One region of the Agrococcus sp. SGAir0287 genome, then DNA from elsewhere that is predicted to be linked to it. Evidence: predicted binding sites of a transcription regulator. Region 1 holds the regulator's gene; the other holds the start of a gene.

Region 1 (4,385 bases):
TCGGATCCCAGGTGCTTCTGCACCACGAGCCACGCCTCGGCGCCGACCTCGAGCCGGGGCAGCCACGTCAGCAGCAGCTCGTGGAGCTGCTGCTTGCCAATGCGGATCGGGGGATTCGACCAGATCCCCTGGAAGCGAACATCGGGCACGTCGGCAGGCAGCGCGGGAGCGACGTTTGCTACGCTGACACGCTCGGCATTGCGCCGGACGAGGTCGACCGCCCTCGGATTCACATCCACCGCCCACACCCGCGCCTCAGGGGCGCGAAGCGCGAGCGAGAGGGCGATCGGCCCCCAGCCGGCGCCGAGGTCGAGCAGGTCGCCCGACTGCGGCGGCTGCGGGGTCTCGTCGAGCAGCACGGCCGTGCCGACGTCGAGGCCGTCGCCCGAGAACACCCCGGGCGCCGTGAGCAGGGAGTGCTCGCGCCCCGCGAGGGTCGCGCGCACCTCGCGCGTGGGGGCGTCGCCGGAGGCGGCGGAGAAGTAGTGGTCGGTCACCCAGCCGACCGTAGTGGAGGAAGAGCATGGCGGAGGGCACATCGCGCGTCGACCGGATCCTCGAGTGGGCGGATCCCGGCGATGAGCGCCTGCTCGACCGCGCTGCGCAGGCGCTCGGCGCGGACGCGGCCGACGGCGACTTCGACGGCGACCAGCTCGAGCGCGCGGACCGCGCCGCGCTGCGCCGCGTCTCGGGCCTGCGCACGGAGCTCGAGGACGTCACCGAGGTCGAGTACCGGCAGCTGCGCCTCGAGAACGTGGTGCTCGTGGGCGTGCACGCCGGCGGCGTCGACGATGCCGAGAACTCGATGCGGGAGCTCGCAGCGCTCGCCGAGACCGCCGGCGCGGTCGTGCTCGACGGCGTGCTGCAGCGTCGTCCGACGCCGGACCCCGCGACCTACGTGGGGCGCGGCAAGGCGCAGGAGCTCGCCGAGCTCGTCCGCGAGACCGGCGCCGACACCGTCATCGCCGACACGGAGCTCGCGCCGAGCCAGCGCCGCGCGCTCGAGGACGTCGTGAAGGTGAAGGTCATCGACCGCACCGCCGTCATCCTCGACATCTTCAGCCAACACGCGAAGAGCCGCGAGGGCAAGGCGCAGGTCGAGCTCGCGCAGCTCGAGTACCTCCTGCCGCGCCTGCGCGGCTGGGGCGAGTCGATGTCGCGCCAGGCCGGTGGTCAGGTCGGCGGGCAGGGCGCCGGCATGGGCTCGCGCGGACCCGGCGAGACGAAGATCGAGCTCGATCGCCGTCGCATCCGCAACCGCATGGCGCGGCTGCGCACCCAGATCAAGGGCTTCGCTCCCGCTCGTCAGGCGAAGCGCGCGAACCGCGACCGCTTCGAGGTGCCGTCGGTCGCGATCGCCGGCTACACGAACGCGGGCAAGTCGAGCCTCCTCAACCGGCTCACGAACGCGGGCGTCCTCGTCGAGAACGCGCTGTTCGCGACGCTCGACGCGACGGTGCGCCGCACCGAGACGCCCGACGGACGCCTCTACACGCTCGCCGACACCGTCGGCTTCGTGCGCAACCTGCCGCACCAGCTGGTCGAGGCGTTCCGCTCGACGCTCGAGGAGGTCGCCGACGCCGACGTCATCGTGCACGTCGTGGACGCGAGCCATCCGGACCCTGCCGCGCAGCTCGCCACGGTGCGCGACGTCATCGGCGAGACGGGCGCGCGCGACATCCCGGAGGTCGTCGCCTTCAACAAGGCCGACCTCGTGGGCGACGACGAGCTCCTGGTGCTGCGCGGGCTCGTGCCGTCGGCGATCTTCGTGTCCGCTCGCACGGGCAGGGGCATCGACGAGCTGCGCGAGCGGATCGCCGAGCTGCTGCCGCGGCCCACGATCGCGATGTCGCTCCTCGTGCCGTTCGACCGCGGCGAGGTCGTCTCGCGCCTTCACGAGCGCGCCACGATCGAGCGCGAGACCTACGAGGAGACGGGCACGCGGCTCGACGTCCTCGTGACCGAGGACGCCGTCGACGGCCTCGAGGAGTTCCGCGTCCTGCCGGCGCGCTGACGAGACGCGAGGAGGCCGGTCGGGATCGATCCCGACCGGCCTCCTCGCACGTGGGCGTCAGACGGAGCGCAGCACCGCGACGACGCGACCGAGCACGACGGCCTCGTCGCCGAGGATGGGCTCGAACGCCGAGTTGCGCGGCAGCAGCCACGTGTGGCCGTCGCGCTGACGGAACACCTTGACCGTCGCCTCCTCGTCGAGCATCGCCGCGACGATGTCGCCGTTCTCGGCGGTCGACTGCTGCGCAACGACGACCCAGTCGCCGTCGCAGATCGCGGCGTCGATCATCGAGTCGCCGACGACCTTGAGCATGAAGAGGTCCTGGCTCGAGCCGACGAGGGAGCGCGGCAGGGGGAAGATCTCCTCGACCTGCTGCTCGGCGGTGATCGGCACGCCGGCGGCGATGCGGCCGACGAGCGGCACGTAGGCCGTCGGATCCGTGCCCGCCGCGTCCGCCGGGTCGTCGGCCTCGACGAGCACCTCGATGGCGCGCGGCCGCGCCGGGTCGCGGCGGATGGCGCCGGCGAGCTCGAGCTGCCCGAGCTGGTGCGTGACGCTCGAGAGCGAGGAGAGGCCCACGGCGTCGCCGATCTCGCGATAGCTCGGCGGGTAGCCCCGCTGTCGCACGGATTCCTGGATGCAGCGCAGGATCGCCGTCTGCTTCTCGGTCAGCTGCCGCTGTGCCATGGCCCGTCGTCCTCTCGCCGACGACCGTGTCGGTGGTCGCCGATTGACTCTGTCTCGTTCGAAAGCGTATCCGACGGCATGGTCCGAAGGGTACGGGTGTTCGAGCGTGTCGTCCGGGAATCCAGGGCAATCGGGCTCTTGACGAACGGATGATCCGAATGTACGTTCGAATCATGGAACGCGGGTGCGACGCTCCCGGCCGAGCGCCGCACCCGCGATCCGACGCAGACGAGGAGCAGACCATGACCGCGATCGCCACCCAGGCCCCGGCACTGCGCATCACGGCGCGCGGACGACGTGCGCTCGCCATCGTCGTCGCCGCGCCCGTGCTCGCCCTCGGCGGGCTCGGCGTCCTGCAGGCGACGACCGCCATCGCCGGCCAGACGGCCGTCGAGGTGTCGCACGAGACGGTCGTCGTGCAGCCGGGTGAGACGCTCTGGTCGATCGCCGAGGTCGTCGCCCCCGACGTCGACCCGCGCGAGGTCATCGCCGACATCCAGCGCATCAACGGCATCGGCGGCGCGATCCAGCCCGGTCAGGAGCTCGCGATCCCCGCCGAGTACACCCGCTGAGCAGGCCATCGCACGCGCCCCGTCCCGATCCGGGACGGGGCGCGGTCGCGTCAGGGCCGCGCGGTGGCGCATCCTGGCGCGCCTAGGCTGGAGCGGTGACCTCGCTCGACGATCTGCCGCTCCGCGCGGACCTCGTCGGCCGCGTGCCCTACGGGGCGCCGCAGCTCGACGTGCCCGTGCGGCTCAACGTGAACGAGAACGCCTTCCCGATCGCGGATGTCGTCGTCGACGACGTCGTCGCGTCGGTGCGCGACGCGATCGCCGGCGTGCATAGATACCCGGATCGCGAGTTCACCGAGCTGCGCGAGGCCTTCGCCGACTACCTCGGCCACGGGCTCGGGGCCGCGTCGATCTGGGCGGCGAACGGATCCAACGAGGTGCTGCAGCACGTGCTGCAGGCCTTCGGCGGGCCCGGGCGCACCCTGCTGTCGTTCGCGCCGACCTACTCGATGTACCCGCTGCTCGCGCAGGGCGTGGGTGCGGCGTACGTCGCGGAGCCGCGCGCCGCCGACTTCACCCTCGACGCCGCCACCGTCGTCGAGGCCATCGAGCGGCACGATCCCGACCTCGTGTTCCTGTGCGCGCCGAACAACCCCACGGGCACGCCGCTCGGCCTCGACGTCGTCGAGGCGGCATGCGCGGCTGCACGCGGCATCGTGCTCGTCGACGAGGCGTACGCCGAGTTCGCGCACGATCGGTCGCGGACGGCCCTCGCACTGCTGCCGCGCTTCGAGCGCCTCGTCGTCTCGCGCACCATGAGCAAGGCCTTCGCGTTCGCGGGCGTCCGCGTCGGCTACCTCGCCGCCGATCCCGCGGTCGTCGACGCGCTGCGGCTCGTGCGGCTCCCGTATCACCTGTCGGCGCTCACCCAGGCGGCCGCCCTCGCGGCGCTGCGGCACGCGCCGACGATGCTCGCCCGCGTCGACGAGCTGCGCGAGCAGCGCGACCGCATCGTCGGCGAGCTCGCGGGCCTCGGCTTCGAGCCGTACCCGTCGGATGCGAACTTCGTGCTCTTCGGCGGCGTCTCGGATCCGCGCGCGGCGTTCGAGGCGCTGCTCGCCGACGGCGTGCTCGTGCGCGACGTCGGCATCCCGCGCACGCTGCGCGTGACC
Region 2 (4,385 bases), 990 kb from region 1:
GTGCAGCGCACGAACGCGCGCGAGCTCGCGCGCCTGTCCGGCTCGGTGCGCAAGGCGGTCGCCGAGGTGTCCGGCGACTTCGGCCCGCGGGCGCTGCCGGCCGACGAGGTGCTCGAGCTCAAGGAAGGCGCGCAGGTCATGTTCCTGCGCAACGACTCCCAGCAGCGCTGGGTCAACGGATCGATCGGCCGCGTCGTCGACATCGGCGCGACCGTGTGGGTCGAGGTCGACGGCGAGGACCACGAGGTCGAGCCGGCGGTCTGGGAGCGCTACCGCTACCAGTACTCGCCGGCGACGAAGGAGCTGCGGCGCGACGTCGTCGCCGAGTTCACCCAGTTCCCGCTGCGGCTCGCGTGGGCCGTGACGATCCACAAGTCGCAGGGCTCGACGTTCGACCAGGCGATCGTCGACCTCGGCTCGCGCGCCTTCAGCCCGGGGCAGACGTACGTCGCGCTGTCGCGGCTCACGAGCCTCGACGGCCTCTACCTGTCGCGGCCCCTGCGTCCAGCCGACATCATCGTCGACCAGCGCGTGCGCGAGTACATCTCGGAGGTGCGTACGAGGGCGCAGGCGGCGAGCGCCTGATCAGATCGGCGCGATCGGCTGCCGGAGGATGGTGCGCCGACGCTCGGGTGGCGTGCGCCGCGCGTCGGACAGGTAGATCTCGTGGTGCCGGCCCGTCATGCGGTGCCCGGAGGCTGGGATCGCGTCGTCGTGCATGTGCGCGAGCACCGCTGCCTCGTCGTCGAACGCGCCGACGTGGAGCGTCTGCATGCAGCGGCCCTCGATGAGACGCTCGAGGCGCACGTCGCCGAGGGTGGGCGCCGCGCGCCTGCGCTCGACCTTCGCGCGCGCCTGGTCGAGCGCGTCACGGTCGACGTGCTCGGGCACCACGATCAGCAACGTCCAGTGCCAGCGAGCCTTGTCGCGCTCGTGCGTGAACGCCGCCATGTCGTCGGCCCACCAGAGCCCCTCGAGCGGCATCACGACGAAGTCGCGGCCCTCGCGCCGCGCCGCCTGCTTCAGCGCGTACGCGAGCGGGAACAGCGCACCGACGGCGAGCCCGAAGCGCTCGGTCGCGTTCGGGTCGCCGTGCCCGTCGATCGACAGGGCCGTGAGTGGCGGCACGTCGAGGATGCGCAGCTCGCCCTCGCGGGCCCGGTACGCGTCGAGCTCGCGCTTGAGGTCACGGGGACGCGACGGGGCGTCGCTCATGTCCGCATCGGGATCGGCGTACGCGTGCGTGGTCTGCGGCGATGCCGGCTCGTGACGCGCCATCGCGCGAGCGCAGGGAGCCGCTCGGCTCGAGATCGGGGCCGGGGAGGTCGATGGCCGGCGTCGGCCATCGCGTCCTCCTCCGGGATCGCGCCATCCTTGGGTCGGTCCTCGACGGGTCGGATCTCGAGCGCGCCGCGATGCACCTCGGTGTGGTGGAAGCGGCAGAGCAGGATGCCGTTCGCGACGTCGGTGACGCCGCCGTCCGCCCAGCGCACGACGTGGTGCGTCTCGCACCAGCCGGCGGGTGCCGAGCAGCCCGGCGCCCGGCAGTGGCGATCGCGGGCGACGATCGCGCGTCGCTGGCTCGTCGAGAAGAGCCGCCTGCGGCGCCCGAGGCGCAGCACCTCGCCGTCGTCGCCCTGCAGCACGGGCTGCACGAAGGCGTCGCACAGCAGGGCCGCGGCGACCGCGACCGGCACGATGTCGCCCGATCGTCGCAGCCAGGGCCGGTCGTCGGGACTCGCGGGCTCGCCGTGGAGGGCATCGGCCGTCGTGACGATCGTGAGCGTCGCGGCCTCGCCGCAGACGCGCGGGGAGGCCGACGCGCCGTGGTGCGCGACGATCGCGGCGAGCGCGTCCATGCGTCGCTGGTCGAGCGTCCGATCGTCGCGCTCCTCCTCCGCCTCCGCGTCGCCGTCGCACGCCGCGAAGGTCACGCGTCGAGGCCGTACCTCGGCGTCGAGCACGGTCTGGATGGCGTCGCCGACCTCGGGGGTGCAGCGCAGCTCGCCGCGCACCGAGCCGTCGGCCATCCGACGCAGGCGCAGGAACCGACCGGCGAGCTGCTCGTCGTAGCGCGGCTCCTCGCCGTCGGGGTCGAGGTGGTCGAGCCACCGGCGCGCGAGCACCGAGAGCGCCTCGGGCACCTGCGGCGAGGCGTCCCCCTCCGCAGCGCCGATCGCGCGGGCGACGAGGTCGCGCTCGGCGATCTCGACGTCGGCCGGAGCGACGCGTGCGCCGCAGCGCTGCAGCGGCTCGACGATCGCGTGCGCCTGCGAGAGCGAGATCCAGCCCGCCGAGAGCGCTGCGGCGACGTGCGGGAACGGCACCGCGATCGTCGCGCCCGAGAGCGAGACGGTCGACCGCGTGGCGTCGGCGACCGCGCACAGCACGCGCGCCTCCCGCGAGCGGAGCCCGACGCGCTGCTGCAGCATCTCGGCGGCCGATCGGTGGCCGGCGCGCCGCACGAGGGCGTCGGCGGGCGGCAGGTCGTCCGAGCGTCGCGCCATCTCGGCCGTCGCGCGGGCGAGGGCCGCGTCGATCGCCCGGCGGCGCGCCGCGAGCTCGTCGACGACGGTCAGCAGCTCGGCATCGAGCAGCCCGGACCAGGACTCGCGACCGGCGAGGAGCGCGTCGACGACCGCCGTCTCGACCGTCGCCTCGTCGCGCATCCGCTGCCCCTTCGCCATACGAAGCATACCATGGATTCGAACGTATGTTCGAATCCATGCGACCTGTGGAAGGCGAATCGTGGCCGGAGGCGCCAGGACCGTCGCATCCGACTCAGTCGGCCGATTCGCCCGATCCGACGACGCGCGCGAGCAGGACATCCAGCTGCTGCTGCGCGATGGAGCGCATCGCGCCGACGACCAAGGTCGCCAGGAGCGTCGCTGCGCCGGCGGCGAGGAGCGCCAGGCCCAGCTCGCCCTGCGCGATGCGTCGTTCGGGCTCCTGGGACGCGTACGAATCGATCCCCTGGACCGCGAGCCACGTGCCGAGGATGACGAGCGCGATCGTCACGACCAGCAGGACGATCCCCGCGGGTGGGAAGCGCACGCGCGCCGGGTCTCGATCGGGATCGTCGCCGAGCGTGCTCATGAGCGGACCCTAGGCGCACCACGGGGCCGATCGGCCGCGCCACGCTCGAACCTCGAGTCGCGGCCGTTTGCGGCGAGCACGGACGAAGGGGCGCGGCCCACGTGGCCGCGCCCCTCCATCCGTCCTGCGCTACTCGTTGCCGATGCGCTTGTCGATCTGCTCGCGAGCATTCTGGATCGCGTCCGAGTGCTTGCCGCCCGTGACGTCGTCGATCTTGCCTGCGACGGCGTCGAGGACGGTGTCGCTGACCTCCTCGGCCTTCTCGCTCTGCAGGGCCTCCTCGATCTGCCCCTTGTTCTCCTCCACGAAGCCCTGCGCCTTCTTGGCGAGGTCGTCGAGCGCGCCCATGCTGACTCCTTCGGTCGGTGCCGCGGCTCACGACGAACGGCGGCCTGGGGGAGAGGCTATGCCCGGCCCGCGCCGAGCGGTAGGGCGGATGCGCGGACGCGGCGGCAGCAGGTCGCGCAGCTGGGCTGCCGCGTCGGTCACGCGTGCGCACGCGTCGAGAGAACGCTCGGGGAGGTCGGGCAGGTCGTAGCCCGCGTCGAGGCCGACGTGGCAGATCTCGATGCGCGCGAGGGCGGCGTCGAGCTCGTCGCGGAGCGCGCTGCCGGCGACGGCAGGGGCGGGAGCGCGCCGCACTGCCGCACGCAGCTGCCTGGACCGCTCGACCAGCGTCGCCGCGAGCGCAGGGCCCTCGAGCACCTCGTCCGTCCGGGTGCAGGTCAGCGCTGCCTCGGGCGCGTGGCACGAGCGCAGGGCTGCCGTCACGTGCGCGAGATGCGTCGCGAGTCCTCGCAGCAGCGCGCGGCGGGATGCGTTCGACGAGCGCGATGGGGCGTCGAGGTCGTCGAGGTCGCGCACCGTCGCCGCCAGGCGATCTAGCGCGGCGCCGATCGCCGCGACGAGGGCGTCGATCGCGTCGTCGCTCATGCCGCGACCGCCGCGCGCGCGACGGACGACGGGATGCGCTGCACAGTGCTCCAGGAAGTGTGTGGTTCGGCGGCCGAATCACCTGCAGCGCACCGACGTGGCCCGCGATCCCAGGAATCCAGCGGCCTCATCCTATCGAGACGATCGTGCGAGATGCTTCGCGTGCCGAGGCATCGACCCGCGCGCTGTGGCGACGTCAGGGCGACGTCGAGGCACGAGTCCTATCGTGTGCGCGTGGATCCGCTCGCGTTCGCCATCGCCCTCATGGTGCTCGGCGCGCTGCTCGTCGTGGCCGGGCTGCTGCTGCGCCCCATCTGGCGCGCGCTCGTCGCCCCGCTCTACCGTCGCCCCGACGC

The links. Region 1 encodes LexA, which represses DNA repair genes until DNA is damaged. Its sites were predicted from a motif close to TCGAACANNTGTTCGA; they were not measured.
Region 2: the regulator LexA is predicted to act here: its motif matches at 2,706-2,721, upstream of C1N71_RS14205 (HNH endonuclease signature motif containing protein).

Annotation. Positions count from the first base shown of each region.
Region 1 covers NZ_CP027942.1:1,973,985-1,978,369, reverse strand. The annotation lists gene C1N71_RS09415 (class I SAM-dependent methyltransferase) at 1-539, opposite strand, end outside; gene hflX (GTPase HflX) at 524-2,014, shown strand; gene lexA (transcriptional repressor LexA) at 2,072-2,701, opposite strand; gene C1N71_RS09400 (LysM peptidoglycan-binding domain-containing protein) at 2,944-3,273, shown strand; gene C1N71_RS09395 (histidinol-phosphate transaminase) at 3,369-4,385, shown strand, end outside.
Region 2 covers NZ_CP027942.1:2,964,952-2,969,336, reverse strand. The annotation lists gene C1N71_RS14215 (ATP-dependent DNA helicase) at 1-585, shown strand, start outside; gene C1N71_RS14210 (GyrI-like domain-containing protein) at 586-1,215, opposite strand; gene C1N71_RS14205 (HNH endonuclease signature motif containing protein) at 1,212-2,669, opposite strand; gene C1N71_RS14200 (hypothetical protein) at 2,782-3,096, opposite strand; gene C1N71_RS14195 (antitoxin) at 3,226-3,444, opposite strand; gene C1N71_RS14190 (hypothetical protein) at 3,472-4,029, opposite strand; gene C1N71_RS14185 (hypothetical protein) at 4,264-4,385, shown strand, end outside.